DNA from 3 places in the Bacillus sp. FJAT-42376 genome. Region 3 is predicted to be linked to each of the others. Evidence: predicted binding sites of a transcription regulator. Region 3 holds the regulator's gene; each other region holds the start of a gene.
What was found. The regulator LexA, encoded in region 3, represses DNA repair genes until DNA is damaged. The targets are predictions, from matches to a motif close to CGAACATATGTTCG.

Region 1 (10,685 bases), 840 kb from region 3:
TCTTATGTGCTGGAGGTGGAAAAAGAGTATGAGGTTTCCATGAGGCCGCTTGATATTGTGGATCGGAGCTGCCGCTATTTCGGTTCGAGCTATCAGGGGAGAAAGACGGGAACGAAGGACACTATCGGAATCACGCATAAGCCGCCAATCGTGGTGGACGCTGTAAACTCCATTTATCTTTTCCCGACCGCTGCATCCTCAAGACCTCAATGCTCCTGGATTTCCCATCAGTATATTGAGCATTATTCTTCTACTGGCGAGGCGGAGACACTTGTCACGTTTTCCAACCGGAAATCGTATATTCTGCCCGTTTCAATTCATTCTTTTGAAAATCAGCTTTACCGTACAGCGCAGCTGCGTGCCGTGATCACTTCCCGTGTAGAAAATGAAAAAAGGATGTTCACCCAGCTTTTATACAGCAGAAGCCCGGGCGAAACGTTCCATACTTAAACCTTCACCAGATACTCCTGCAGCAGCTCACATACCTTATTCCGGATTCTCGGGTTAAAGTAGCTGTGCTGCTCCTCGTATCCTTTGTAGAGGAACGAATACATAGTAAAGGCTTCGTCATGCTTGATTTTGCTCACTTTGATTTTTTGGCGGTGAAGCTCCTGTTTGACCTGCTGAAGATCCTTTTGGGCGAGCTTCAGGGATTCTTCGATAAGATGAAGGTAAGGCTGCTTCAGTTTAAATGGACTTTTTTCAACGACGGAGAGATCGCGGTTCAGAATGGAGATGGTCATTGGCAGGTAGATCGCCTGGTCGATTACGTCTCTTACGTCTTCTGGTATTCTTGTCATATTCATTGGCCTCGCTTTATCCTCTGTTTTTTTAACCTCTTGCTCAAACTGCTCACAGCTAAGGACAGAGAAGTTCTATCTTTGTTTAGTATAGAACGTTTGTTCGTAATTTATTCTATTCCGATTTTAACATTTTTTCAAGAGGGATTTCTTTTCCAGCACCTGCATATTTAAGTTTTCCCCGAAAGGCGGTAAAATAGGAGGATACTCAAATCGCTTAAGGAGCTTGAAATGGACCTGCATACGCTGCTTGATTCCCTGACCCTGGAAAACATGATGAAAATTTTTGAGAAATACCGATCGTTTGGGCCTTTGCTTGGAATTGCCCTCCCGTTTTCTGAAGCGTTTTTGCCTTTTCTGCCGCTTGTTGTTTTTATTGTGGCGAATGTGAATTCGTTCGGTCTCGGATTTGGCTTTTTCCTTTCCTGGCTTGGAGCGTCAGCGGGAGCTTTTGCGGTATTCCTGCTTGTAAGGAAGTTTGGACAGGAACGGTTTTTCCGTTTTCTAAGCCGGCATAAAGGAATCAGACGGATGGTGGACTGGGTGGAAGAAAAAGGATTCGGTCCGCTCTTCCTTCTTCTCTGCTTTCCATTCACACCGTCTGCGGCCGTGAACGTAGTCGCCGGGTTATCCAGAATCAGTATTTGGAATTTCATGCTGGCTGTACTGACAGGCAAGCTTGTGATGATCTTCATCGTAAGCTATGTCGGACAGGATTTGCACACGTTAGTGACCAATCCTAAAAAGGCGATTATAGCGGGAGCGGTGCTGCTCACTGTGTGGATCGTCGGCAAAATCCTTGAAAAAAGACTGAATGCCAAGATGGCAAGCAAATTGGACAAGGACTAAGCCCGGATGATTAGGACTCCGGGTTTTTTTCATCTTTCTTCATCATCTGGCGGCGAATCAGAAAACCGAGGGCGGCGAACAGAACGCTGAATCCGGTCAGCAGCAGGCTGAAGGAGAACTGATAGGCAAGAATCGGCCCGGCTGAAGCGCCGGCCAGAAGCAAAAAGGAATAAAAGGGAATGGCGGACGCTCTTTTTTCTCCAGCCTGCTCCCCGATCAGTAAAATCAGCGCTGGAAGCAGCAGAGCCATGGCTGCGGTGAAACAGATCGAAATGACGGTGACAGCGGAAAGAAATGGAACCGCGGCGGAAATAAACAGCGCTGCGGCCGCGGTTCCGAGGCTCGCAAAGAGAACAGGCGTACTTCCGAACCGGCGGATAATCGGTCTGCTCCAGAAGGAAAGCATCACTCCTAAAAGACCGAGTGCCCGGCAATAAAAAAGGACGCTCGCACCGGCATCAGCAAACTGACGGTTGAACGAATCATAAAAAGCTGTAAAAGACATGAGAAGGAAAAAGGTCAGTACATAGCATACAAGTAAACGGCGCTCGAGCAGGACGGAGAAGTCCAGGTGCGGCCGGTCTGCGGACTTTGGGGAAGGAAGCAGCCGTACCGCTGCCAGGACAATGAGCAGAAAGATACATCCGAAGCAGAGAAATACAGCATACCAGCCCGCATAACCGGTGACTGCAGAGCTGATGATCTGGCCTGCAACCCCGGCAATCAAAAAGCCGCCGTTGATGAGAGAAATCATATGCGTTCTGGACTCTTCCGTAAACACTTCAAAGCAATAGGAATAAGCGACCGGAGCGAAGCCTGCTAAAAAAAATCCCTGTATGCCTCTCAGAATCTGAAACCAGCCGGCAGAAGAGGAAGCGGAAAGGAAAAAAGCGAGGACCGCACAAAGAAGCATGGCGGCGGCCATCGTCCGTTTTCGTCCAAAAAAACATGAAATGGGGCCGAAACTGAGAAGCCCGACCGCATAAGTAACGGTAAAAAGCGAAGCGCTCCAAACAATGTCTTCCGGCTTCCCGCCGACTCCATCGGCAACTTCCGAATAAATCGGAATGAGCAGGTACAGATTGCTTGCGACAGCAACGGCTGTAAGCAGAAAAAAGATTCCGGCGGACCTGGTCGCGCTCAAAGGCATACCCCCCAATCTCTGTTACACTATATGCAGCGCATCTGTCCGTTTTTCAGGAAGATGTAAACGAACGTGTATTCGTATATAATGAATTCAGGAACCATTCAAAAAGGAGGCAATTTTAATGACGATCCGGTTTATGGCAGGACGATCTGGAAGCGGGAAAACAACGATGGTTTTAAATGAAATAAGAGACCGGCTCCGGGAACAGCCGGACGGACCGCCGATTATTTTTCTCGTACCGGATCAGATGACGTTTGAAATGGAATACGAACTTGCCTGCACACCTGATTTGAACGGAATGATCCGGGCGCAGGTGTTCAGCTTTTCAAGGCTCAGCCTTCGGATCCTCCAGGAAACATCGGGCGCGGCTAAGCAGCCGATCACGTCAACAGGCATCCAGATGAGCTTGAGGAAAATCATTGAGGATGAAAAGCAGCATTTTAAAGTGTACGGCAAAGCAAGCGACAAGACCGGGTTCATACAGCATGTTGAATCCATGATCACCGAATTTAAACGCTATAACGTAAATCCGGAGGCCCTGCTTGAAAACATCCGGTCTATTCAGCAGCAGATGGATGAAAAGGAGCGGGTGCTGTCCGGGAAGCTGGAAGATTTGCATACCATTTATGAAAGACTGGAGGAAGCGCTTGACGGCCGGTATGTGGATGCTGAGGATACGCTTCGCATGCTTTCCGAACGGATTCCTGATTCCGCGTATCTTGAAAACGCGGAAGTATACATAGACGGCTTCCACCATTTCACCCCGATGGAAATGGAGGCGGTCAAAAGCCTTCTTGCCAAGGCGGACCGCGTCACGGTAACCATTACAGCGGATAAGCTGTTTGACCGGCATCTGCCGCATGAACTCCATCTGTTCCGCATGACCGGCATGACCTATGCCGATTTTAAAAAAATGGCGGAGGAGCTGCATATTGAAACGGAAGAACCTGTTCTGCTGAATGAATACCCGAGATTTGCAGGTTCCCCATCCCTTCACCATCTCGAGCAGAACTTTGATGCGAGGCCGTCGAAGCCGTTCAGAGGAGCGGCTGATCTTTCCATCAGCCAGGCGGCAAGCCACAGGGCGGAGATTGAGGGGATTGCCCGCCGGATTCATGAGCTGGTGAGGAAAAGAGGGGTCCGTTTCAGGGAAATCGCGATTTTGCTTCGGAATCCTTCGAGCTATCATGATTTGATCGAACAGGTCTTTACCGATTATGAGGTGCCATTTTTCATCGATCAGAAGCGGTCCATGCTCCATCATCCGCTTGTTGAACTGATCCGTTCCGCTTTGGAGTCGGTAACGGGAAGCTTTCGCTATGAAGCGGTCTTCCGGGCGGTGAAAACGGACTTTTTGTTTCCGGCAGATGCAGATAAGCCGCTATGGAGAGAAGAGATGGATATTCTCGAAAACTATGTGCTTGCGTACGGAATAAACGGTTCCAGATGGACGTCCGGAAAAAGATGGATTTACAGGAGGTTTCGTTCATTAGAAGGCGAAACGGCCGTTACGGATGAGGAACTGAACCGTGAGGAGCTCATCAACCGGCTTAAGGAGCTTGTTGCCGGACCTTTGAAAGAGCTTGCGGATGCGCTGAAAAAGGCTAAAACAGGAATTCAAAAAGCATCGGCTCTTTATTTGTTTCTTGAGAATCTGGACATACCGGCCAAGCTTGACCGGATGATGAATGAAGCGGAAATCGCAGGGCGGCTCGTTGAAGCGCGCGAGCACGCCCAAGTATGGGATGCTGTTATCGTGCTGCTGGATGAGTTTGCGGAAATGATGGGTGACCGGCCGGTTTCATCCGCGCAGTTTACGGACATGATCGATACCGGTCTGGAAAGCCTGAAATTTTCTCTCGTCCCTCCTGCGCTCGATCAGGTGCTGATCGGTGATATGGAGCGTTCCCGTTTCTACGCATTGAAGCATACATTCATCGCCGGGGTGAATGACGGAGTGCTTCCTGCAAGGCCGGCAGAGGACGGCATTCTTTCAGATGAAGACCGGGAGCTCCTTGAACGGAACGGTTTTGCGGTGGCTCCATCATCCAGACAGCAGCTGCTGGATGAGAATTTTATGATTTATATGGCGATGACGAGCGGCTCCGAGCATCTGCATGTATCTTATCCATCTGCGGATCCGGAAGGGAAGTCCCTTTTGCCTTCTATACTGATCGGCCGTCTGGAGGAGCTCTTTCCCGATGCAGTGAAGGAGTGGTTTGTCAATGAACCGGAATCGCTGCCTGAACCGGAGCAGCTTTCATTTATGCCGAATCCGTCGGTGGCCCTTACGTATTTAAGCTCCCAGCTTCAGACGTGGAAAAAGCAATACCCCGTCCATGAGAGCTGGTGGGATGCCTATAACTATCTTATCGGGCATGATCAGTCCGGCCATGCCGCAATGGTGACCGGAAGTCTGTTTTATCAAAATCAGGCAAAGCCCCTGAAGCCCGCAGTCACAAAAGAGCTGTACGGCGAGCATATTCTTGGGAGCGTATCGAGAATGGAGCAATTCAGAAGCTGCCCATTTTCCCATTTTGCAAGCCATGGATTGAAACTGAAGGAACGGGAGCAGTTCCGTCTTGAAGCACCGGATGTCGGGCAGCTGTTCCACTCGGCGCTTAAAATGATATCCGACCGGCTGGTGGAGACGAATGTTTCGTGGAGGGATGTTACAAAGGATCAATGCAGATCCCTGTCCAATGAAGCCGTGAACCACCTCGCTCCGATGCTGCAAAAAGAGGTGCTGATGAGTTCGAACCGGCATCAGTATTTAAAGAGAAAGCTCGAAAAAATTATCGCGAGAGCGGCTCTTGTCATCTCGGAGCAGGCAAAAGCCTCGCTGTTTGCACCGATCGGCCTTGAACTTGGCTTCGGCAAAGGCGGTCCTTTGCCGCCGATGCGGTTCAAGCTCGAAAATGGTTTTACAATGGAGCTTGCGGGACGCATTGACCGTGTGGATTCAGCAGAGAGCTCCAAAGGCCTTCTGCTTCGGATCGTTGATTATAAATCGAGTGACCGGGCTCTGAATTTAAGCGAAGTGTATTACGGAATCGCCCTTCAGATGCTGACCTACCTGGATGTGATCATTTCGTATTCCAAAACGTGGCTTGGGGTGGAAGCGAATCCCGCTGGTGTCCTTTATTTCCATGTTCACGATCCTATGATTCAGACAGGCTCCGCGCTCTCGCTTGAGGACCTCGAGGAAGAGGTGTTCAAAAAGTTCAAAATGAAAGGCTTGCTTCTTGGGGAAGAGGAGGCCATTCAGCTCATGGATCAGACGCTTGAAAGCGGGTCTTCCAATATTGTATCGGCAGGCTTCAAAAAAAGCGGAGGCTTCAGCTCAAGTTCGTCGATTGCGAGCAATGAAGAATTTGATATGCTGCGCCGCCATGTGAGAAATGAGTTTAAGCAGATTGGAACGGAAATCACAAACGGAGTGACAGACATCCGTCCATACAGGATGAAGGACCGGGTGCCGTGCACCTTCTGTCCGTATAAAGGGGTCTGCCAGTTTGACCAGTCGCTGAAAGATAATGATTACCGGGTATTAAAAGACGAGAAAAATGAGCAAGTACTCAAGCGCTTAAAAGAGGAGGCCATCAAAAATGAACCATCAGCTACCTAAACCGGCGGACAGTCAATGGACCGATGACCAGTGGTCGGCGATCGCCTCCTCCGGACAGGACATCCTTGTGGCTGCGGCAGCCGGATCCGGTAAGACAGCAGTCCTCGTGGAACGGATGATCCGGAAGATTACGAGCCGGGACAACCCGGCGGATGTGGACAGGCTTCTGGTCGTAACCTTTACGAATGCCTCCGCAGCCGAAATGAAGAACAGGATAGGAGAGGCGCTTGAAGAAGCGCTGAAGAATAATCCGGCTTCCCTGCATTTAAGAAGGCAGATTACGCTGCTGAACCGCGCATCCATTTCAACCCTGCATTCCTTCTGCCTGAATATCATCAGGAAATATTACTACATGATTGATCTTGATCCGGGCTTCCGGATTGCGGACCAAACCGAAGGCGCCCTGATGATGGATGAAGTGCTGGATGATTTGTTTGAAGAGGAATACGGAAAAGAAGGGAACGAAGCGTTTTTTGACCTGGCCGACCGCTATTCTTCGGACAGAAGTGATCTCGCTCTTCAGGACTTAATCCGCATTCTCTATGATTTTTCGAGATCCAATCCGAACCCGGATGAATGGCTTGATCAGCTGTCCGGCTTATATGATGTCAGCGAGAATTCGAGACTGGAAGAACAGCCTTACTTTCCGGTTATAAAAGAAGATATCGAGATTTCCATCGGACTTGCACAGGAACGTCTGGAGCAGGCGATGAGGCTGATCCGCATGCCTGGAGGACCGGCCCCCAGAGCGGATGATGTTTCCGATTACCTCAATCAGGTAACAGCCCTCATGGATCCGGAATCCTCGTGGGATGAACTGGCTGAAAAATTCAAGGCTCTTAAACCGAAGCGTGCGAAGCCGGTTAAAGGAGAGGAATATGATCCCGCTTTGGCAGAAGAAGTAAAATCATTGCGGGACAGTGCGAAAAAGCAGCTGGAAAAAACTGAAGAGGATTGGTTTAAACGGGATATCCGGCGTTCTATGAAGGACCTTGGGGAATTGAAGGGGGTCATTGAAACCCTCGTCGGGTTTGTGAAAAAGTTCGGAGACAGGTTTCAGCAGAAAAAGAAGGAAAAGGGCCTCGTGGACTTTTCGGATCTTGAGCATTTATGTCTTTCTATCTTATCGGAGAAGGATGAGGAAACTGGACGGCTTATTCCGGCTGAACCTGCCATCGCCTGCCGCCAGCAGTTTACAGAAGTCATGGTCGATGAATACCAGGATACGAACCTTGTTCAGGAAGCGATCCTTCAGCTTGTAAAGAAAGAATCGGAAGAAGCCGGCAATCTGTTTATGGTAGGCGATGTCAAACAGTCCATTTACCGCTTCCGCCTTGCGGAGCCGATGCTGTTTTTGAATAAATACAAACGGTTTACAGCGGATGCGGACGGTACAGGACAGCGAATCGATTTAAATAAAAATTTCAGGAGCCGCTCGGAAGTGCTCGACGGGACGAATTTTCTTTTTAAACAGCTGATGGGCGAAAAAGTCGGGGAAATCGATTATGACGATCAGGCGGAGCTGAAGCTCGGCGCATCCTATCCTGAAAGTGCCGGAATGGAAACCGAGCTGCTGCTTGCGGACCGGACGGGACTGGAGGAAGAAGAAGAGGCGGATGCAAATCCGATGAATGAGCCCGAAGCCGAAACCGTCCAGCTTGAATCGAGGCTGATCGGGAAGAAGATCCGCGAGCTTATTGACAGCCGCTCCCAGGTTTATGACCGGAAAAAAAGCGGGACGCGCAATATGATGTACCGGGATATTGTCATCCTGCTCCGATCCATGCCATGGGCTCCCCAGATGATGGAGGAGCTGAAAAAGCAGGGAATCCCTGTATACGCAAACCTTTCAGGGGGGTACTTTGAAGCAACGGAAGTCGCCATTATGATGTCGCTTCTGAAATGCATTGACAACCCGTCCCAGGATATTCCCCTTGCAGCCGTCTTAAGATCTCCGATTGTCGGGCTGAATGAAACGGAAATGGCCGCCATCCGCACGTATGACAAAAAGGGAAGCTATTATGAGGCGTGCAAAGAAGTGCTTAAGCATCCTGTGCCTTCCGACCGCGGGCTTGCCGGCAAGCTGTCCCGGTTTTTCGCCCGCTTAGAGGAGTGGAGAAGCGAGGCAAGGAAAGGCGCCGTTTCGGACCTGATCTGGAAGATTTACAGGGAAAGCAAGTTTTTCGACTTTGCAGGCGGAATGCCCGGCGGAAAACAGAGGCAGGCGAATCTCAGGGCTCTATACGACAGAGCGCGCCAATACGAAGCGACCTCCTTCCGCGGACTTTTCCGTTTCCTCCGGTTTATTGAGAGAATGCAGGAAAGAGGGGACGATCTGGGAGCGGCACGGGCGCTCGGCGAGCAGGAGGACGTTGTGCGCATCATGACGATCCACAGCAGCAAAGGGCTGGAGTTCCCCGTCGTATTCACAGCAGGCCTTGCCAGGCAGTTTAACATGATGGATATGAACAAAAGCTTTTTGCTCGATAAGCATCTCGGATTCGGAACGAAGTACATTCATCCCGGTCTGCGCTTCAGCTATCCGACACTCCCGCTCATTGCCATGAAAAAAAAGCTGAAAATTGAACTGCTCTCGGAGGAGCTTCGGGTTCTTTATGTCGCTTTGACACGGGCGAAAGAAAAGCTTTTCCTCGTCGGAACAGTAAAAGACAGGCAAAAAGCACTGCAGAGCTGGAAAAGATCCCTGTTAAAAGAGGACTGGCTGCTTCCGGACGGAGACCGTCTGCAGGCCAAATCCTATCTGGACTGGATCGGCCCGGCGCTGACACGGCACCGGGATGCGATTGAACTCCATGAAGGAGAAGGGTCAGCAAGTGAGTTAGCGGCTCATCCGTCTAAATGGAAGGTCCGGTTTGTTCATCAGAGTGAACTGGCGGAACCTGATGCCGGTAGGGAAGAAATGGAACAGAAGATCATTGAGTCCCTTTCAGCCAGGCAGCCGGTTCCATTCAAGTCGCCATGGAGCGGTGAGGTGGAAAAGGAACTGACCTGGACGTACCCGTTTGAGGCATCTTCCCGTCAGCGTTCTAAGCAGTCGGTTTCCGAGATTAAAAGAATGCAATCCTACCGGGATGAATATTCAGAGCCTGCCGAGCCGAAAAAACAGTCCGTCCTATATGACCGGCCGAAATTTCTGCAGCAAAAGGTTCTGACGGCAGCTGAACGCGGAACGGCTATGCATGCCGTTATGCAGCATATCCCTCTTTCCGGTTCTGTGACACGCGAAACGGTGATGGCAGCGGTTGAGCAGATGAGAATGAGAGAGTTGCTGACAGAAGAGCAGGCAGCCGTTATCGATCCCGATTCCATTATGGGCTTCTACTCTTCTGAAATCGGTGAAAAAATGCTTCATGCCAAACGTGTGCTGCGCGAAGTGCCGTTCAGCTACGCACGGACTCCCGAGCAGGGAACGGGGGAGGAAAAAGTGCTCGTTCAAGGGGTGATTGACTGCCTCATCGAAGACGAAGAGGGGCTGACCATCATTGATTACAAAACCGACGCCATTAAAGGGAAATTTCCGGGAGGCTTTAAAGAAGCCGAACACACGATGAGGGACAGGTATGAAATTCAGCTGCGCATCTACAGTGAAGCGGTCGAATCCATTTTCAAGAAAAGAGTGACAAGAAGAGTGCTGTATTTCTTCGATGCGAATGAGCTATTAGAAGTGTAAGAGGAGGCAGGAACGGAAGATGAGAATATTGCATACAGCCGACTGGCATTTGGGGAAAACACTGGAAGGCCGCAGCCGCCTGCCGGAGCAGGCCGCTTTTTTGGACGAGCTTGCCGGTATAGTGGAAAGTGAGAAGATTGATGCTGTAATCATGGCCGGGGATGTATTCGATACGGTGAATCCTCCGTCAGCAGCGGAAAAGCTATTTTATGAGAGCATGTCCAGGCTGTCAGACAAAGGAAGGCGTCCGATTGTTGTCATCGCGGGAAACCATGACAATCCAGAGAGGCTCTCTGCTGCCTCCCCTCTTGCCGGAGATCACCACATTCATTTAATCGGCTATCCGTCTGACCATCTGCTAAAGGTCGACGTTCCGCTTGCTGGCCAGACGATGAACATCGCGGCCCTCGCATACCCGTCTGAATCACGTCTTGAGCAGGTTCTTTCAGAGAACTTTGATGAGCTTTTAATGAGAAATCATTATGACGCAAAAATCAAAGCCCTTTTTGAAAGCATGGCAAAAGGATTCGGCAAGGATACAGTGAACCTGGCGATGAGCCACCTTCACGT
Region 2 (10,685 bases), 1.5 Mb from region 3:
CATCTTTGCCGCTTCCCTCTAAAATTTTATCCAGAAGATTCTTCGGCAGATCTTTAACCGGGATGTTCATGTCAATTCCGTAATGGCTGCAGACAGCTTCCAGAAGCTGAGGGTAGTACTGAGAGCTTGTCGGCTCCCATGGAGCAATTGCATGCTGCTTAAGCGTTAAGTGCTCATTTGGAATAACGAGCTCCCGGTCCACTTCGAGCTTGGAACCGAGACCGTCACATGAAGGACAGGCTCCAAACGGGCTGTTAAAGGAGAACATTCTCGGTTCCAGCTCGCCGATTGAAAACCCGCAATATGGGCAGGCATGATGTTCACTGAAAAGAAGCTCCTCCTCTCCCATTACGTCGATCATGACTTTTCCTTCTCCCAAAGCCAGAGCTGCTTCCAGAGAGTCACTTAGACGGGCTTCAATCCCGTCCTTGATCACAATCCGGTCGATGACTACTTCAATGGAGTGCTTTTTGTTCTTCTCCAGCGTAATATCGTCAGAGAGTTCCATCATTTCTCCATTAATCCGGACCCTTACGTATCCTTGTTTTTTAATATCCTCAAGCGTTTTCGCATGGGTTCCCTTTCTGCCCGAGACAATCGGAGATAGAACCTGAAGCTTTGTGCGCTCTGGGAATTCCATGATCCGGTCCACCATCTGCTGAATCGTTTGCGATGTAATTTCGATGCCGTGATTCGGACAGACCGGCCGTCCTACACGTGCGTAAAGAAGCCTTAAATAATCATAGATTTCGGTAACGGTACCTACCGTTGACCGGGGATTCCGGCTTGTCGTCTTCTGATCAATTGAAATAGCCGGCGACAATCCATCAATGGAATCGACATCCGGTTTATCCATTTGCCCGAGAAACTGCCGTGCATAGGCAGAGAGGGATTCCACATATCTGCGCTGTCCTTCTGCATAGATCGTATCAAAGGCAAGTGATGATTTTCCTGATCCGGAAAGGCCTGTTAATACCACAAGCTGGTTTCGCGGAATTGCCACATCGATATTTTTCAGATTGTGCGCTCTGGCTCCCTTTACAATAATTTGCTCACTGGCCATACTTTCGTCATCCTTCCGCTTTCAGCTCTATTAACAAGTCACGAAGCTCTGCGGCCCTTTCGAAATCGAGGCCTTTTGCTGCTTCTTTCATTTCTTTTTCCATTTGGGCAATGACTTTTTCTCGCTCTTTCTTTGTCATCTTAGCCATTTTCGGTGCTGCCTTACCGGCATCATCTTCTACCGCTTCCATCGTTGCACGGATTACGTCCCGTATCTCTTTTTGAATCGTTTTCGGTTCAACTCCATGGATGCGGTTGTATTCTTCCTGTGTTTCACGGCGCCTCTTCGTTTCGTTTATGGCAACTTCCATTGAATTCGTGATTTTATCTGCATACATAATAACGTGGCCATTGGAGTTTCTGGCTGCGCGTCCGGTAATCTGAATGAGGGAACGCTCGGAGCGAAGGAATCCCTCTTTATCGGCATCAAGAATGGCAACGAGAGACACCTCAGGTATATCAAGCCCTTCCCGGAGAAGGTTAATCCCTACCAGAACATCATGCTTTCCAAGCCTTAGGTCGCGTATGACTTCAATCCGCTCCAGCGTTTTAATTTCGGAGTGGAGGTAGTTGACTTTAATTCCGATTTCACGAAGGTAATTGGTCAGATCCTCAGACATTTTTTTCGTCAGCGTCGTGACGAGGACCCTCTCATTCTTTTCTACCCTCGCATTGATTTCCCCGATCAGATCATCAATTTGGCCCTGAATCGGACGGACTTCAATGTTCGGATCAAGCAATCCGGTCGGACGGATAATCTGCTCCACCATTTCATCTGTGTGTTCGATTTCATAAGGCCCCGGTGTAGCGGAAACATAAATCATGTTCGTCATGTGTTTCTCGAACTCTTCAAAGCGAAGCGGCCTGTTGTCTTTGGCAGACGGGAGACGGAACCCATGATCGACAAGGACCTGCTTTCGCGCCTGGTCTCCATTAAACATTCCGCGCACCTGCGGGAGTGTAACGTGCGACTCATCCACGACGATCATGAAATCGTCCGGGAAGTAGTCAAGCAAAGTATAAGGTGTGGAGCCGGGGGGTCTTAACGTAAGGTGGCGGGAGTAGTTCTCAATCCCTGAACAAAACCCCATTTCCCTCATCATTTCCAAATCATATCTCGTCCTTTGCTCAAGCCTTTGAGCTTCCAGGAGCTTCCCTGCTTCCCTCATCTTAACTAATTCTTCATCCAGCTCTTTTTCAATGTTTCCTATGGCAACGTTCATTTTTTCTTCCCGGGTTACGAAGTGGGATGCAGGGAAAATCGCAACATGCTCACGCTCGCCGAGTATTTCGCCGGTTAACGCATCCACTTCCCGGATCCGGTCAATCTCGTCTCCGAAAAATTCAATCCTCATGCAATGCTCATCTCTTGAAGCCGGGAAAATTTCGACAACATCGCCGCGCACCCTGAATGTACCGCGCTTAAAATCTATATCATTCCGTTCATACTGGATATCTACAAGTCTTCTGAGGAGCTGATTGCGCTCGAGCTCCATGCCGGTCCGGAGAGAGACGACGAGCTCTTTGTATTCTTCCGGCGAACCGAGTCCGTAGATGCAGGAGACACTGGCAATAATAATGACATCTCTGCGTTCAAACAATGACGTTGTTGCTGAATGGCGGAGCTTGTCAATTTCATCATTGATGCTTGCATCCTTTTCTATAAAGGTATCGGTCTGAGGGACATAGGCTTCCGGCTGATAGTAATCATAATAACTCACAAAATACTCTACAGCATTGTTAGGGAAGAATTCCTTAAACTCGCTGTAAAGCTGTCCTGCCAATGTTTTATTATGCGCAATGACGAGAGTCGGCTTGTTTACTTCCTTAATAACATTTGAAACCGTAAAGGTTTTTCCTGTTCCGGTAGCCCCAAGCAGCGTCTGATGCTTTTTCCCGTCACGAATCCCTTCCACCAGCTTTTTAATTGCTGCAGGCTGATCCCCTTCAGGCTTATATTTTGAAACCAAATCAAACCGGTCTTCCACACAAAGGCCCCCAATTCACGCAATATCGTATTCATATTTTACCATACACTGTATGAGAAATTCCAAAGATACGAACTAACGTTTGCAATTTTTTCAACCTATTGAATAGTTTTCCCGCTTTTGCTGTCCGGCAATCTTTTTCTTTATAATTAACCGGGCGGTTCATTCGTGTTATTGCAAGGGAATCCCATTGGAGGAAGCGGTATACGCATGGAGCTGCCGGCATCCGCCCTCTCATGACCCCAAGCGCCGCCAATAGACCTTATAAACAGCAAAAAACCGCGCAGCGCACGGTTTTTTGCTATTTATTCAAATGGTTCGGCTTACGGTTCATTTTCCGTGCATACATCATGCCGGCCACAAGGGAAACCGCATCCAGCCCGACAATATAGTCAAACTCGGTATACCCTTTAAAATAAGAGGCGGCGATGAGAGCTGCCGTTAAAATCGTCCCTACTATATAGCTGTACGTAACTCTCGTAAAAAGCACGACGAGAACAAACGGAAAAATCAATGCTAAGATGGCTTTCGTCAGCATTGTGCACTCCCTCTTCTCTGTTGATATTACCGCTATTCTACCATGCAAACACTGCAATGGATAGGTCATGCTTCCGCTTGGTTCATCAAAAGATCCGGGAAATCCGTCATAACTGCCGCCACTTTCGTCCGGATAAGCTTCCGGTACATCTCCGTGTCATTAATCGTGTAAACTCTCAGGTCTCTTCCTGACTCCATATATTCCCGGCCTTGTTTTGAAAAAGCAAATTCTGCCGGACAGTGGATGCAGTCTGCCCCCATTCTGCCTGCTTTGGAAATGGCATCCGGAACCATTTTTTCAAATAGCCATGCCGCTTCAAACCGGTCACTGATTTTCTTTATTTTCCCGACACTCTTTTCATTGAAAGATGAAAGAACTATTCTGCCGGTCAGCATTTTTTCATCTGCAAGCTTCATAACTTTCTCTTCCAGCATCGGGTATTCGAATACATCATTTTTCAGTTCGATATTCAGCTTCATCCCTGTTTTGTCATCCTGAAACCAGTTAAGTACTTCTTCCAAGTGAGGGACGGCTTCCCGGTAATAATCCGGATGAAACCAGCTGCCTGCATCCGCCTTACTAATCTCACTGTACGACAGATCTTTTACATATCCGATTCCATTCGTCGTCCGGTCAATCCGCTCATCATGAATGACGACCAGTTCCCCATCCTTCGTCATTTGAACATCCAATTCAATTCCATGAGCCCCGGCTTCCTGTGCTTTCAGAAAAGCCAGCATCGTGTTTTCCGGGTAGCGGCCGCTATAGCCCCTGTGTGCGTATATATCCATTCCTGCATCTCCATTCTGAAAAAGTAAAGGACTGCCCAGTATGAACATTCGCTGGACAGTCCTTTGATGCTTACTTCGGCTTGCGGTTGGACATTTCGAGCGATCGTTCTGTTTCTTTTGCTGCCCTGTCCAGCGCTTCAGCGGGAGCTGTTCCCTGGTAAAGACTTTCCATGCCTGTCACAATCTTCTGTCTCGATTTAGGGAATACTGAAATGAGCGCTCCTTGTGTAGCTGGAGATGATTTTGTTTCTTTAAGCTGGTCTACCGTTACTTTTAGCTGAGGGTATTTTTCCCACTCTTTTTTCACGATATCTTCCTCATATGCTTTCGGATTGATGGAGAAATATCCGCTATCCACATGCCATTTGGCCTGCACTTTAGGAGTAGATAAGTACTTCATGAAATCCCATGCGCCTTGCTGCTTTTCTTCGTCAATTCCTTTTGACATCCATAGGGATGCTCCGCCGATGACAACCCCCTGGCGGTCGACACCGTCCGGTACAGGCAGATAAGCAACACCTACGTCAAACGGTGCATTGTCGACCAATTCTTTAATTCCGGCAGAGGAGTCAAGAAACATTCCGATCTTTCCTGATTGGAATGCAGCCCGCATATCATCCCAGTTTTGCCCGGTATTATAAAAAGAACCATCTTTATGCATTTGACTGATTAAATCGAAAACACGTTTCCCTTCCGGTCCGTTAAAGGTCGCCTTATCTGCATCTCCTGTTCGTCCGTTCTCTTTATTGACATACGTACCGCCCTGAACAGCGACCATTTCTTCAAAAAACCAGCCGTAATTCAGAATGGAAAACCCTTTTTGGCTGCCTGTTGTTAATGATTTTGCTGCAGTTTTAAGCTCGCTGTATGTTTGAGGAGCTTTTTCCGGATCAAGACCTGCCTTTTTAAATGCGTCCTTATTGTAGACCAGCACCGGTGTAGAAGAGTTAAAAGGCATAGAATATTGTTTGCCGTCTACTGTATAGTAGTTCGAGATGTTCTTTTCCCACTGGGACGTATCAAAGTTGTCTTCATCTATAAACTTTTGAACCGGCTGGATCTTTTTGCTGTCAATCATATATTTTGTACCGACTTCAAATGTCTGCATGATCGTTGGAGCGTCAGGTGTTCCTGCAACCGTATTAAATTTTGTAAGGGATTCTTCATAGGTCCCCTGGAAAACGGGCTTCACCACTATTTTATCCTGGGATTTATTGTATTCGCTGACGATTTCCTTCAGTGAAGTTTCAAGATCCCCGGCCATTGAGTGCCAGAAGGTCACTTCTACTTTACCGGACGCATTTTTATTTTCCGGCTGTGTCTTGTCTGTTCCAGACTGTGTCCCGCTGCAGGCAGCAAGAAACGCAAGCATGAGTGCTGATAGTAATGCCAATACTTTTTTCATTTTCATTTCACTCCTGTTTTTATATTTATACCGCATATCGCTGTTTACTTAATGGCTCCCTGGGTTAATCCTTTTTGCAGATGCTTCTGGCCCGCAAAGAGCAGGATCAGGGTTGGAAGAACTACGATCACCGCAGCCGCCATAACTGTCCCCCACTCAGATGAAACTTCTTGGGACTGCATTTGCTTTAATCCGATTTGTACGGTTCTTACTTTTTCGTTGTTCGTTACGAGAAGAGGCCACAGGTACATATTCCAAGTGGTTAAGAAGCCATAAATGGCAAGAGTGATGATGCTTGTCCTCGATACCGGCAGAACCACTCCCCAGAAAAAACGGAAACGGCTGATTCCGGCTACCTTGGATGCTTCATAAAGCTCGTGCGGAATGGTTTTAAACTGCTGCCTGAGCAAAAAAGTGCCGAATGCCAGTGCGAAAAACGGAATGGTCAGTGAACTGTACTGATTAATCCAGCCAAGCTTTTGCACCGTCATGAAGTTCGGGACCATCGTAGCCTCCCATGGGATCATCATCGTCGAGATAAAAAGAAAGAAGATAGCATCCCTTCCTTTAAACTTGATAAAGACAAAAGCAAATGCCGCCAGAGAGGATACGATAAGCTGTCCTGCTGTGACAATAACCGAGACCGCGAGACTATTCATTAAAAAGTGAAGCAGCGGTACCTTTTGAAAGGCAGCCTGATAGTTTTCAAAAGAAAAAGAAGATGGAATCAGCTTCCCCTGAAGCACTTCTCCTCCCTGCATAAAACTGATCATGACCGCGTAAACAATCGGGAACATCATAAAAAGAGCAGCTAAAACAAGGACCATGTATAATAAACTTTTTCTCATCCTGCTCATTGATAATGCACCTTCTTTTCTCCCAGCTTAAATTGCAGAATTGTGACAGCGAGGATACAGAAAAACAGCATGACTGCCTGGGCACTCGCGGATCCTGCATTGTAGTTAATGAAAGCATCCTGATAGATTGAATACACGATGACATTCGTAGATTGAACAGGGCCGCCCTTCGTCAGAATATCAATCTGTCCAAACGTTTGAAAGGCATTAATCAGAGAAACAGTCGTGATAAAAAACAGTGTGGGAGAGAGCATCGGCAAGGTAATCTTTCTGAGCTGATAAAAAGACCCAGCCCCTGAAATCCTCGCACTCTCATAAAGCTGTTCATCAATGTTCTGCAAGCCCCCCAGAAGGATGAGGAAAGCGAAGCCTGTGTTCATCCAAATAGTCGATAGGGATACAGCGAGCAGTGCCGTGTTCGGATCCAGGAGCCACTGTGAACCCTCAAACCCTAATAGATTCAAAATCTTATTAAAAACCCCAATCGAAGGATTATACATAAACATCCAAATAACGGACGAAGCCGCGACACTCATTCCCATCGTCGAAGAGAACAGCGTACGGAATATCCCAATCCCTCTCAGGCTGGAATTTGCGATCAGCGCTAAAAACAGCGCAAGTACAATTCCTGCGGGAACCGTGTACAGAACGAAAAGCCCCGTCGCTTTTGCACTGTTGAGAAAAGCTTCAGACTGAAGCAGATAAGTAAAGTTGTCCAGTCCTATAAAAGCAATCGGGTTCCCCTGGGGATCGGTGTAATACAAGCTTAAAAAAAGTGTTTTGATCATCGGGTAGAAAAGGAAGACTCCGAACAGCAGCAGCGACGGCAAAAGATAAAGGATACCTGCTGTAAAATCAGAAATGCCCCGGCCGGTTTGCGCTTTTACTTCTGCTGTTTTCTGCTGAACTTGTAAGCTTGTATTCATATCATCTTCTCCACAGCGGAATGAGACGTGACCGGGAACGATATCCTTCTTCCGTTCTCTGAGTCAAAAAACAGCAAATCCTTTTCACTGAATGATAAATTAACCGGATCGCCAGGCTGCATGACCCATTGTCCGGGCCATCTTGCAATCCATTGCTTATCCTTTGAAATGTTGAAGCTTATGAGCGTTTCTGTTCCAAGAATCTCTGCATTTGCAACCGTTCCGCGAAGAACCATGTCGCCTTCCTGTTCTTTTTTTAAGTGTTCAGGGCGAATACCCGCTTCCACTTTTCCTGATCCAAGAGCAAGCAGTGTTTCTTTAGAAAGAGGAATGGCATGATGCTCTCCGAGAACGAGACTGCCTCCATCAACTGCACCTTGTGCAAGATTCATTGGAGGAGATCCAATAAATGACGCAACAAAGGAATTGGCTGGATTGTTATAAATTTCAAGAGGTTTTCCCAGCTGCTGAATGCTGCCTTCATGCATAATCATCATGCGGTCTGCCATCGTCATCGCCTCTGTTTGATCATGCGTTACATAAATCATCGTAATGCCAAGCTTTCTTTGAATCTGACGAATTTCCGAACGCATCTTTGCCCGTAATTTAGCATCCAAATTGGATAATGGCTCATCCATGAGGCAAATGGGTGCATGGGTCACAATCGCTCTTGCGAGGGCCACGCGCTGCCTTTGTCCGCCTGAAAGCTCGCGTGGCTTCCTTTTTAATAGAGCAGACAGACCAAGCATGTCACAGGCTTCCTCACACCTTTTCTTTTGTTCCTGCTTGGAAATTTTCTTTGAATGAAGGCCAAACGTGATATTTTCTGCTACCGTCAAATGCGGATAAAGAGCATAGTTTTGAAAAACCATGGATAAATCCCGTTTGCTCGGATGCAAATGATTGGCTTCCTTTCCCCCGATCCTTAAGGTTCCTTCACTTACTTCCTCTAATCCGGCAATCATGCGGAGTATGGTGCTTTTTCCGCAGCCTGACGGACCGACGAGCACAAAAAATTCACCTTCCTGAATCACTGCGTCGATCGAATCAATGACTTTGTTTTTACCGTCATAGGTTTTGCTGAGGCTGGAAAGCTCAACACTTTTCATCCTAATCTCCACCTTTCCGCTTAACCTGGAAATTCAGGCTTTTTCCAAAGCCATGGCTTTCCTGTCGAAACTGCCATTGCGCCGCTCTCTAATGCAGCTTGAATGTGCTCTTTATTTGAAATCAATCCGCCGGTAATAATCGGCAAATCCGTTTTAGACTTCACCTTCGTTATTAATTCGGGAATAAGACCGGGCATAAGCTCCAGCGCATCCGGCTTGATTTCCGAGGATGTTTGAAGACCATGTTTCAGCGCATCTGTATCTACGAGAAACAGCCGCTGAATCGTTAAAAGCCCTTCTTTTTTGGCGAACTGGATCAGCGAACTTTTCGTCGTGACAATCCCGGTAGGCTGAACATATTTCGCAATAAATTTCAGCCCTTCTCTGTCAAAGCTGATTCCGGGGATTTTTTCCAGATGCAGAAAAACAAACCGCCCGTTTTTTTTCAGCAAATCAACGTAGCGCTTGATCACACTGATATTCCCAGTTAAAAGAAACGCTGACTGAATATCCGACTCTAAAAAAAGCTCCAGGCTCTTTGGATCCTTTATTGAGGAAATGAGACGGTCATTCTCAAGATGTTCAATAAATTCACGATTTCTATCCATCCCGTTTCCTTCCTTTCGCTTTAAATAAAAAAATCCATAAAAACATAAGAGGTTCGAATTCTTCCTCCTGTTTCTATGGTTTCTCCTATTTAACCCATTTACTATTCACTTGTCTTTCTTATCTTTATTCTAGTTCATCATTATTAAGAGACTATTTACACGGTGTATAGCAATGTAAATATTATGTGTTAAGTTTGTTAATTAAATGGAAAAAAGCCCCTCCAAAAGGAAGAGCTGGTATCCGGGATCCCAAATATGTTTTATATTTCTTCTAAAAGTTCTCTTAAATCGGAGACGATGATGGCTGGTTTAAATCCCATTCGCGAAACCGGCTCTTCTTTCCGGTTGACCCAGGCTGTTTTGAATCCAAAGCTTGATGCTCCCGCAATGTCCCATTGATTGGAGGACACGAACAGAATGTCTGTTTTATGGAGTCCCAGCTTGTCCATTGCATACTGATAAGCAGAAGGTGAAGGCTTATACTGGCGGACTTCATCCGCACTCAGTATTCCCAGCAGGTTTTCTAAACCGCTGTTCCTGACTAGCGGATCAAGCATTCCCTGTGTCCCGTTCGAATAAATAAACGTTTGTTTATCCTTAAGTTTTGTCAGTACCTCTTCTGTTTCCTCATATGGAGAAAGCTGTTCGTATGCTTTCATCAAGTCTTCCATTATCTCTCCGCTTCCATGAACTTGATGGATGTCAAGAGCCGCTACTAACGCCTTCTTCGTCAAATCATCGAATGGCTTGTACGCTTGGAGGATTTGGCTGAGGAAGCAGTATTCCAGCTGTTTTTCTCTCCACGTTCTGCTAATGGCCTCTCCTTTACCTTTAAAATATTGCTCGCATTTCTCTTTTACCGAGTACACGTCAAACAGCGTTCCATATGCATCAAACAAGATTGTCTTTACTGTCACGGAAATGACCTCCTTTTTATCCTACTGCTTATATTTCACTAAATAGCTTCCCGAAAACACGCAAATGTGATTTTATAAGCAAAATCGGGTATTGGATTCTATGAGATAAATAATTGGAGGAAAAACTGATGACAAACAATCCCGAACTTTTTTCAGAACAATTACTCGGACCCTATAAATTAAAAAACCGATTAATCGTAGCTCCTATGACACGAGTCAGTGCAGATGAGGACGGGATGGCGAATTCACGGATGGAGCGGTATTACAAGCGGTTTGCCAAAGGCGGGTTCGCTGCCATTATTACAGAGGGAATTTATACAGATGAACATTACAGCCAAGGCTATTTTAATCAGCCCGGACTGGCGAGTGCCGGCCACATTGCATCTTGGAGACCGATAACGGAATCGGTTCAGGATCACGGATCCCTCATTATTGCCCAGCTTATGCATGCAGGGGGACAGTCTCAGGGAAACCGGTATACGAA
Region 3 (10,685 bases):
CTCTGCTCCGAGCGGTGCGCCATGAACTCCGGATGTGCCGGCGCGGTTTGGTGAACCGAAGCCGATTGTAGTCTTCACCTCAATCAATGTCGGCTGATCTTCGTTTTTCTTTGCCGCTTCAATGGCACGGCCGATTTCTTCTGTATCATTCCCGTCTTCTACACGGATAACCTGCCAGTTCATTGCTTCAAACCGCTGCTGCACGTTTTCGCTGAATGAACGGTCCAGATCGCCATCAAGTGAAATGTCATTTGAATCATAAAGGACGATTAGACGGCCAAGCTTTAAATGTCCAGCATAAGAAGATGCCTCAGATGAGATTCCTTCCATCAAATCACCGTCTCCGCAAATAGCGAACGTATGGTGATCCACGACATTAAATGAATCTTTATTATATGTATGGGCAAGATGACGTTCTGCCATAGCCATTCCGACTGCCATTGCAATCCCCTGTCCGAGCGGTCCGGTTGTTGCATCTACACCAGGTGTATGTCCAAACTCGGGATGTCCAGGAGTTTTACTGTTCCATTGACGGAAAGACTTTAGATCTTCCATTGTCACATCGTATCCCGCAAGATGCAGCATGCTGTATAAAAGCATTGAGCCATGTCCAGCAGATAGAACAAAGCGGTCCCGGTTGAACCAGTTTGGATTTTCAGGATTTTGTTTCATATAATCTGTCCATAATTTGTACGCCATCGGAGCCGAGCCCATAGGCATACCCGGGTGTCCGGAATTCGCTTTTTCAATTGCATCAATAGACAATGTCCGTATCGTAGCAATGGACAAAGAATCAATAGTAGATAATGTCATGATAGACCATCCTTTCGAGTAAACAATTTACCTTCTTATCATATCCGTACAGCCCAAATAGTACAACTAATAGGCCTGTTAAATTAAGCAGGCCTATCCTCGATTCTTAGTGTAATCTTTTATTTTTTTCATCTTTTAATTTCTGGGGTGTTACGTCATTTCCTTCAGGATCAACGACTGTTACACTTTTTAATGTGTTTTTCATTGAGCTTCTGAACGTCCGCAAATATTCTTCCCTGAGTTTTTTCTGTTCTTTCTGCTCCTCGCCAGTCAATCCTTCTGATTTAGACTTTTTGGAAAGAAAATTAATTCTAGCTATTTTATCGTTTGAAAGCATGTGCATTCTCCTTTATTCCCGCTGCGCCAATGGTGAAAATTGCAGGATATCGTATCAAACTATAGTGCAATGGTACAAAAAAGCTATTAAAAAGGCAACCGAACAGATTACCTGGTCTGTTCGGCTGCCTCTTGTTCTTCCTGATAATCCTGATACCTTCTATGCACGGTCGCTTTTGAAACCGAATATCCGAATCCTCTTAATGTAGCGGCAATTTCAGCGAAAGTCAGTTTATTCCTCCTAAGGCGTACGATTTCCTCTATTGGAACCTCTATTTTGTCCTTTCTTCCACCGGAATGTATGTCAGTAAGATTATTCCGAGGATCGTATCCTTTCTCGATAGCCCGCTTCATCCCCCGCCGGATCTTCATATTATGTATTTTCCGCTGGTACTCCTCCACGATGCTGACGATTTCGAGCACCATCGTATCTGCTTCTGATAATTGAAGCTCTCCTTGCTGGGCAATGGAAAATACTTTTGCCCCTTCTTTATATATACAGTGCAGAACCGCCATTCTGGCACTTCCTCTTCCAAGTCTCGTTTCATCTTGGATGAGAATCGCATCTGCTTCTTTATTTTTTATTAGGTCGAGAAGATCAAGGATGCCTTCCCTCTCAATTTCGTATCCGCTTGCCTGTTCGGTTATGGTCCGGACAAGCTCCATGCCATGCGATGCGGCAAGTGCAGTCAGCTCCTCTTTTTGCCTGTGCAGCGATGTTTCCTGTTCTTCTTTAGATGTACTCACTCTGCAATAGATTGCTGCTTTCAAACAAACACCTACTCTTCTGATGCTATAATACGGGAATCAAGATCGTATAGCTGATCTTTTTTTATCGGAATGACAATCCGGTCCCCCGGTTTAATGACAATGGAGGATAAATGATTTTCTTTGTCGACCCATTCAACGAATTCCATCTGCGACAGGCCATGCTTATCTTCGAGAGCCTCAGCGATATCCCACAAAGTATCTCCTTCACGGATTTCTATTTTAGCATATTTGTCCAGTGCTTTGTCTGTACCTGCCCCGGCTGCCGCAAAAACAATTCCTGCTACAAGAATAAAAAATGATGCTATGAGTGCAAATGTGCTCTTTGACATATTAACCCCTCCAGAATGTTTGTTCGCTTTTTCTGATTTTATTATAAGGCGAACAAACATTCCTGGTCAAGCGTTTTTCGAACTTATGTTTGTATATATAGGTAAATCATGCTATAATCACTATAAATTACTTACTTTGAGGTGCTAGCGATGAGCAAATTATCGAAAAGGCAACAGGACATTCTTGAATTCATTAAACAGGAAGTAAAAAGCAAAGGCTACCCTCCTTCCGTCCGGGAAATCGGCCTTGCCGTAGGCCTCGCTTCAAGCTCTACCGTGCATGGGCATCTTGCAAGACTTGAAAACAAAGGTTTAATAAGAAGAGACCCGACAAAGCCTAGGGCGATTGAAATTCTTAACGAAGACCAGGGAGCCGGCATTCCAAAAACGGGTGTGATCAACGTTCCAATCATCGGGAAGGTAACAGCCGGTGTTCCGATTACCGCCGTAGAAAATATTGAAGAATATTTTCCTCTTCCGGAACGGATCGCTTCTCCTGATGAGCATGTCTTTATGCTTGAAATTGTCGGAAACAGTATGATAGAAGCAGGTATTCTGGATGGTGACCTCGTTGCCGTGAGACAGCAGCAGTCTGCCAACAATGGAGATATTGTCGTAGCGATGACGGAAGATGATGAAGCGACTGTAAAACGCTTCTTTAAGGAAAAGGATTATATCCGTCTTCAGCCTGAAAATTCTTCAATGGAACCTATTTTGTTAAGAAATGTATCCATTTTGGGAAAAGTGATTGGTGTTTACCGCACGGTTCATTAAGAAGCTTGTTCTTCGGGACAGGCTTTTTTTTCGGGAAAAAATGATAAAATAAATCTTTATCCCCTATCCTATTGCATAGGGTCATTTTGCCTTTACTTTTATTCACCAGGAGGAAGGTTGCCATGTCCGGCCAATCCAAGGAGCTTATACTGGATGAATCATCCAGTCAATTTATCTTTCCGTTTTCCCTTAAACCTGCAGGCATAAAGAAAATGGAGGGTACGCTAAAATCATCCGGCTACGAATTTTTCAGGCTCGAAGCAAAGGAGTTGGAAGGTGCTTTTTACGGCCCGGGGCAAACCGTGTCACATGATCAGATGGATCAGTACTTTTTGCCGTTTATTGAAAACCTTCTGTTTACGGAAGAACCAGCACAGGAATCCCTAAGCCGCTTTTCCAAAAGCCTCCATTCAAAAATACGCCTTCTGTTCGGTGATGAGAAGCGTTCATTTGAAGTGGAAATTCTGTCTGCCGATCTCTTTATCTGCCCGTTTCAAATTGGGATGATATCGGTCAGGACCCGCTTGGCTGATACAAATCTTAAGCTTTCGGATGTTCTTCATTTCCAAAACCAGTTTCGGGTCCTTGAACCGAAAATAGTAAAGAAAAAACAGCTTCAGGTTCTTTCAAAAGACGGAACCTATGACAGTATTCAGGATTATATATTTAAGGAGGTTGCTCCCTGCATCGTTCCTTATATTCAAACAGGGGCAAATAAAACCTCTTACTTCGGGAGCCTCCCTTATTTTGTAGATGAAAGAATGTACGTTGTGAGTACACTCGTGTCTGCTGAAGAGTATGTTTCAAATCAGCATTTGTTTCGCTCCGGTCAGGTTAACGGCTACGATCCCGAAGGCATGCCGTTTATCTCTGCCTACGATCCCGAATACATTGATGAATACGCAAAGGAGCACAGTTACAGACGCTGGGCTCCCCAGACCCAGTATATTGTGAGCGATCATGCTTTTACTTGCCTTACACAGCGGGGGACTCATGTTCCTTTGATTAAATCTGAGATGTTCGGCCAGCATTACTACAACTTGCTCCTTCACTTTTTTTATAAAATGGTTCTGTTAAAACTGTCCTACCAATACTCCCTTCTTTATAGAAGAAACAAAACCGGAGAAATTGAACAGCTCATTCAGACCATAACGGAGTTTTCAGGAAAATATCACTTTAAGGAAATCAGCAGCAGGACGGAAGGCCAGGAACTTGCTGTATTAATGAATAAAGTGTTTCATATCTCCACATTGTATGATGAAGTCAAGAAGACACTGGACAGCTTATTCCGGAACCAAGAAAAAATTTCAGCGAAACGGAATAATTATCTGCTGTTTATCTTAACCACCTATACAGTGATCTCCGGGATATACGGTATGAATCTCGTGATAGAAGACTGGAAAGGGAAAATTGACTGGACGATCATGGCCCGTTACTCGGTTTTCGAGTATATTGCCTTCTGTGTCGCCATCAGCGGAATCCTGATGGGCATCGGGCTTGGTGCCGGGGCTATATTCAGTTTGAGCCGGAACCTTATTATACGGAAGAAAAAAAGATGACCCCTTATATGAGCGGGTCATCTTTTTTCTGTTACACTTTGCTGCTGTATGCAGTCAGAAGGCGCTTTGCTTTCCTTGGGCGAGCAGTTCGTTTCCTCGTGAGCCTGCGGGATCTCACCTGTCCCGCTGCTCTAATTATCGCGTATTCCGCCCAGGGTTTTAAAACCCTGTTATTTAATGGTGAAAATTCGTTCCATCTGTTGTTGCAGCAATCACTCCGGTGCGAATGACAAAATCACCAAAATGCTCTCCCGCCTGTCTCTCTTTCGCATAGCGGGGCAAAAGCTCCCGCAGCTCGCGGAGAATTTCCTCTTCTCCGATGTTTTCTCTGTACATTTTACTGAGCCTGCTGCCGTCAAAAGCTGCTCCGAGGTACATGTTGTATTTTCCGGGAGCTTTGCCGATAAATCCGATTTCTCCTAATGCATGGCGGGCACAGCCGTTCGGACACCCTGTCATGCGAATTGTAATTTCTTCGTTTTTCAAACCATTCTCATCCACGATTTCTTCAATTTTATTAATCAAAACCGGTAGATAGCGCTCAGCTTCTGCCATTGCAAGGCCGCACGTCGGGAGTGCAACACAGGCCATTGAACTTCTGCGCAGGGCCGAAAAGTGTTTTCCGTCTGTAAGGCCGTATTCACTGATTAAAGCGTCAATCTGTTTTTTCTTCTGCTGGGACACGTTTGCAATGATCACGTTCTGATTGGCGGTCAGCCTGAAGTCGCCTGTATGCACTTTCGCTATTTCCCGCAGTCCCGTTAAAAGCTTCACCTGTTCAAAATCAGCTACACGTCCGCCTTCGACAAACAGGGTATAGTGCCATTTCCCTTTTAAACCTTTCACCCAACCGTAGCGGTCTCCATTATGATCAAAGCTATATGGCCTTGCTTCATCGAGGCTCCAGCCAAGGCGGTTTTCTAATTCTTCCTTGACTGTTTCAAGACCAAGACGGTCTACGGTGTATTTGAAACGGGCATTTTTACGTTCTGAGCGGTTCCCGTAATCACGCTGAATGGTTATGACTTTTTCAGCAAGATCAAGAATTTTATCCGGCGTACAAAAACCAATTGGCTTTCCGAGCTGCGGATAGGTCTGCTGGTCCCCATGGGACATTCCCATTCCGCCGCCAATCAGGACGTTAAAGCCGGTAAGCTTTTCCTCTTCAACAATGGCGATCAGCCCGAGATCCTGCGAAAAGACATCGATATCATTTGAAGGGGGCACAGCGATTCCGATTTTAAACTTCCGCGGCAAATAAAGTGGTCCGTACATCGGTTCCGCCTCTTCCGCTTCCGCTGTTCCCGCTACCTTCTCTTCATCAAGCCAAAGTTCATGATAGGCCCGGGTGCGAGGGAGCAAGTGTTCACTCAATTTTTTTGACCATTCATATACTTCTGCATGAATGCCCGATTGTTCAGGGTTCGGATTGCACATGACGTTCCTGTTTACATCTCCGCAAGCGGCAATTGTATCCATGAGGGAAGCATGGATTTCCTGGATGGTTTTTTTCATGTTCCATTTTAAGACCCCATGCATCTGAAAAGTCATTCTCGTTGTAAGTTTCAAGGTTCCGTTCCCGTTTGTCCGGGCAAGCTCATCCATTACAAGCCACTGGTCTGGAGTAGCCACGCCCCCGGGAAGGCGGACACGGAGCATAAATTGATAGGCTGGCTCAAGTTTTTGCTTTTGACGCTCATTCCGGAGATCACGATCATCCTGCAGATAGCTTCCATGGAATTTCATCAGCCGGTTATCATCATCGGAAATACCGGAGCTGATCGGTTCAAGCATTGATTCTGCCAGTGTTCCCCGTAAATAATTGCTTTCTTCCTTTATGCGTTCCACATCACTCGGGGTACCGCCGGGTGCAGTCAGTTTTGTGTTGGTCATGCTAACCTGACTCCTTTCCTGTATGGATTAATAAACATCACGCTGATATCTTTTATCCCGCTGCATAGAAGCCGCGTATTCTTCTGCTTTTTCACGGCTCATCCCGCCTTCATGTTCAATAATTTCGATAAGAGCCTCATGTACATCCTGGGCCATGTTTTTCTCATCGCCGCACACATAGAATACGGCACCTTCCTGAAGCCAGGAGAAAAGCTCTTTGCTCTTTTCGCGCATCCGGTGCTGAACATAAACTTTCTTCTCCGTATCACGTGAAAAGGCGACATCCATTCTCGTTAATACGCCGTCTTTTATCCATTTTTGCCATTCTGTCTGATAAAGGAAGTCGGTAACGAAATGCTGATCACCAAAAAACAGCCACGATTTGCCCTCAGCTCCTGTTTCTTCGCGCTCCTGCAAAAAGGAACGGAATGGAGCAATTCCCGTACCAGGTCCCACCATGATAATCGGGGTGTCAGGGTCGTCCGGTAGCTTAAAGTTCTCATTCGGCTGCACATATACAGGCAATCGGTCTCCCGGCTGAAGCCGTTCTGCCGCAAGAATGGAGCATACCCCATTTCGCGAACGTCCGTGACTTTCATAGCGCACGGCTCCAATGGTTAAATGAACTTCTTCCGGATTGGCTTCCAAACTGCTTGAAATGGAGTACAGCCTTCCCGGAATTTTCCGAAGAATAGAAAGCAATTCTTGTGCCGATCCTGCCCACGGGCCGAAATCCTGAAGCAAATCAAGGAAGTCGCGGCCTGTCACATACTCTTTAAGGTTCCCTTCTTGTCCGGGCGAAAGCAGTTCCTTCAGCTTTTGATTTTCCGTGAAAGCTGCCGCCTTTTCAAGGAGGGGCTTTGTAAGGACGGTTATTTCAAAAAAGGAGGTGAGAGCATCCTTTAAAGACCGCAATTCCCCTTGTTTCCCAACTGTCACCGGTTCTTCGGGGTCCCACTTCATTTCATCAATCACCATGCTGACAAGGGCCGGATCGTTTTCCGGATAAATTCCGAGACTGTCGCCGGGCTGATAGGAAAGACCGGACCCTTCAAGGGATAGTTCCAGGTGAGTCGTCTCTTTATTGGAACCGCGCCCGTTTAAATTGATCCTTTCCAGAATTTCTGCCTGAAACGGATTGGTCCTTGAATAGGCTGCTCCGGAAGCCGGAGTGACAGCTTCCCGATCAGGTGCGGCTGACTGCTCCTGTTCTGAAGTGCCCAGTTCTCCAAGAACCCCTTCCAGCCACTCTGCTGCAGTCTCGTCATAATCAAGATCACAGTCAACGCGCGGATAGATCCTATTTCCCCCAAGCTCTTCAAGCTTTAAGTCAAACTCTTTCCCAGTCTGGCAAAAGAATTCATACGAGCTGTCTCCTAATGACAAAACGGAGAAATGAAAATTTTCGAGCTTCGGGGCACGTTTGCTGTGCAGGAATTCATGGAAAGAAAGAGCATTATCCGGAGGATCTCCCTCGCCGTGAGTACTGACAATAATTAAGAGATTTTGTATTTTTTTGAGTTGGTTCGGCTTAAAATCATTCATGGAAGCGACCGTCACTTCAAACCCTTTCTCTTCAAGGGTTTTCCCGCTTTCCTTTGCAAGTCCCTGTGCATTTCCGGTCTGTGAACCGAATAGAATGGTCACTTTTTTGGATTCGTTCGTTTTTACAGTTCCGGCGGAAACACTGCTGTCTGTGTTTTCATATGTATTGGAATTGGCATTACCTGAAGCAGCCATAAAACCAGAAATCCATATTTTCTGGGAATCTGTGAGCGACGGCAGAAGCTGGTTCAGCAGATCTGCCTGTTCTTGATTAAAAGGGCTGTTTGTCACTTTAATTTGCAATGAACCCACCTCTTCACATCTTGATATTTCGATTATACCTATAAATTAAGTCGGTTTTTGGATGAAGCTTGGCATGCTCATAAGAAATAAACAGACTTAGTCCAACATCTTTTTTAATTTTACTGAAAATTGATTCATTAGTAAAATAATTTTCATTAATCGGAATGATAGAGATTTTTAATAAAGACCTTTTAAAAAAACTACCATTCCCTTACTGAATAGTCAAACGGTATGGAGGTATAAAGGAAAAGCCCCGGATACCATCGGCATCCGGGGCTTTTTTGCTCAGGCTCAGCGTTCTAAAGCTGTTCCATCGTAGCTTTTTACATCAAGAGGTGCTGCTAAATATTCTTTTGCTTTTCCGATAAAGGCGACGAAATGTTCGCTTTCGCCATGACTCTTCACGGCCGCCATGTCTTCCCACACTTCAACCATTGTGTACGCAAGGTCCTGGTCCAGGTTTTTCATCAACCGGTAGGAAATGCATCCTGCTTCTGCCTGGGAAGCTTGAATCAATGTTTGAATTTCTTCAAGAAATGCTGCTTCTTTGTCCTGTCTTACTTGAAATCCTGCATGTGTAATAATCATTTTTATGTCCTCTTTTCGTTTTTTGGATTTTTATTTGGCTGTGAAGCTTATCTCCACTCGGTGATTTTTTCAATTGGAAGCCGAACGGATTGATAACCTTGATCGGCAGCTTTCCCGATGGAAAGAAGCATAACCGGGTAATAACGCTCTTTGTCCAGGCCGAATACGTCCGCAATTTGGTCTTTCTCATATCCGCCGATTGGATTCGTATCATACCCGTGGGCACGTGCAGCAAGCATAAGCTGCATGGAAACAAGTCCGGAGTCAATCAAGTTCATTTCTTTTAATGATTCATAAGAACTTGCTTCAAAAAATCCTTTAAGCTGTGTCACTTGTCTGTCTCTTACCTCAGCAGGCATATAGCCTTCTTCAACTGCTTTATTATATATTTCTTCCATATATTCATCGCTCTTCATATCGGCAAATACGGCAATCATAGCAGCGGATGTTTCATTTTGAATTTGATTAAACTTCACTAAAGGAGCCAGTTTTTTCTTGCCTTCCTCCGTATCGACTACCATAAACCGCCATGGCTGCATATTAACAGAAGAAGGGGCAAGCGTCGCTTCCTTCAGAATTTCTGTCATTTCTTCACGGCTGATTTTTACAGCCGGGTCATAGTTCCGGATTGAACGGCGTCCAGTAATAATTTCATTAAAGTCATTTATTTTCGTCATGATTCATTTCTCCTTTATGCGAGATCTAGGTGATTTTAAAATGTTAGTATGCCATATTCCCGACATTTTCTTGAATGCGGGCAAGCATTTTTAGAAGAAGAGTACGTTCCTCCGCGTTAAAACCCTGCAGGACATCGGAAACAAAGCGCTGTTTTTCTTCTTTGTACGCAGCGATTTTTTCCCGGCCTTCCTCCGTCAGACGAACATATGTGAAACGGTTGTCTTCGGGATTTTTACGGCGGATGATGACTCCTTTTTCTTCAAGCTGCTTCAAATGCCTCGTTACAGCAGCATGATCTATATTTACCTTTTTCTGCAGCGTGCTTTGATTAATTTCTTCTGTCTCGTACAGCTTCAGCAAAAGCTCTAAACGGGATTGGCTGACTCCGGTACATGCTTCAAATTTCGGATTTGTCCGTTTGTTGATTTCATATAATCGGAAAACAATTTCTTCATCTTCGGCACGCAAATTGGACAAATGCATCCCCCTCCTTTTAAGCCAAGCATATAATTGACCTATCAATTATATAAGGATGTATAACCTTCTATCTTTCACCTGAATAGAAAAGTTTAAACATTTGATTGGTCAACTATTGAGCTATCAATTATATTAGATCATTTGTCTTTCTGTGTCAAATCATTCAATTCGGATGCTGGCATCCTTGTGTTTAAGCGAGGTTAAGGATCCTTTTGCCTAATAAGCCTGGAGGGTCTGGTCTGTCCCACTGTTCTAAGTAGGGACCTTTCCCCTCCAAGCTATCCACTTCCATTCACCCATTTTTACGGAGCTTTTTCGCCATGTACTTTTAAATGAGACCGGGCCGCCCCTGTCTATTACCTATTTGCCTGGCGTACCGTATCTTTTACTTCTTGTAAGAGAACTGCTCTCGCTTCCTTGTTTGAAACGGCTGCTGCTTCGTTCATCAAGGTTAAGTTAAACACATCGTTTTTCGTAATTTCCGGACGACCCTTTCCCTGGATATCCATGACCCATTGTTCCATCGGCATAGGGAGGGGTTCGGGAAGCTCTTCAGGTGTGATCCACTCCCCTCTTCTAAAGAAGGAACTATTAATCCGGATCTTGTTATTTTCAATGA

Region 1: the regulator LexA is predicted to act here: its motif matches at 2,861-2,874, upstream of addB (helicase-exonuclease AddAB subunit AddB).
Region 2: the regulator LexA is predicted to act here: its motif matches at 3,122-3,135, upstream of uvrB (excinuclease ABC subunit UvrB).

The regions. Positions count from the first base shown of each region.
Region 1 covers NZ_CP033906.1:1,584,725-1,595,409, forward strand. Annotated here, with positions in the region: gene CEF21_RS08065 (competence protein ComK) at 1-450, shown strand, start outside; gene CEF21_RS08070 (YhjD family protein) at 447-800, opposite strand; gene CEF21_RS08075 (TVP38/TMEM64 family protein) at 1,032-1,649, shown strand; gene CEF21_RS08080 (MFS transporter) at 1,660-2,793, opposite strand; gene addB (helicase-exonuclease AddAB subunit AddB) at 2,918-6,424, shown strand; gene addA (helicase-exonuclease AddAB subunit AddA) at 6,405-10,115, shown strand; gene CEF21_RS08095 (exonuclease SbcCD subunit D) at 10,135-10,685, shown strand, end outside.
Region 2 covers NZ_CP033906.1:3,963,764-3,974,448, forward strand. Annotated here, with positions in the region: gene uvrA (excinuclease ABC subunit UvrA) at 1-1,063, opposite strand, end outside; gene uvrB (excinuclease ABC subunit UvrB) at 1,071-3,050, opposite strand; gene CEF21_RS19970 (CsbA family protein) at 3,352-3,588, opposite strand; gene CEF21_RS19975 (glycerophosphodiester phosphodiesterase) at 3,654-4,379, opposite strand; gene CEF21_RS19980 (ABC transporter substrate-binding protein) at 4,450-5,784, opposite strand; gene CEF21_RS19985 (carbohydrate ABC transporter permease) at 5,829-6,641, opposite strand; gene CEF21_RS19990 (carbohydrate ABC transporter permease) at 6,638-7,567, opposite strand; gene CEF21_RS19995 (ABC transporter ATP-binding protein) at 7,564-8,676, opposite strand; gene CEF21_RS20000 (glycerol-3-phosphate responsive antiterminator) at 8,697-9,284, opposite strand; gene CEF21_RS20005 (haloacid dehalogenase type II) at 9,545-10,201, opposite strand; gene CEF21_RS20010 (oxidoreductase) at 10,330-10,685, shown strand, end outside.
Region 3 covers NZ_CP033906.1:2,424,568-2,435,252, reverse strand. Annotated here, with positions in the region: gene tkt (transketolase) at 1-813, opposite strand, end outside; gene CEF21_RS12180 (DUF896 domain-containing protein) at 920-1,150, opposite strand; gene CEF21_RS12175 (YneB family resolvase-like protein) at 1,258-1,920, opposite strand; gene yneA (cell division suppressor protein YneA) at 1,929-2,249, opposite strand; gene lexA (transcriptional repressor LexA) at 2,400-3,023, shown strand; gene CEF21_RS12160 (magnesium transporter CorA family protein) at 3,146-4,582, shown strand; gene cysI (assimilatory sulfite reductase (NADPH) hemoprotein subunit) at 4,757-6,475, opposite strand; gene CEF21_RS12150 (assimilatory sulfite reductase (NADPH) flavoprotein subunit) at 6,503-8,311, opposite strand; gene CEF21_RS12145 (putative quinol monooxygenase) at 8,615-8,911, opposite strand; gene CEF21_RS12140 (nitroreductase family protein) at 8,959-9,588, opposite strand; gene CEF21_RS12135 (MarR family winged helix-turn-helix transcriptional regulator) at 9,632-10,072, opposite strand; gene CEF21_RS12130 (Gfo/Idh/MocA family protein) at 10,423-10,685, opposite strand, start outside.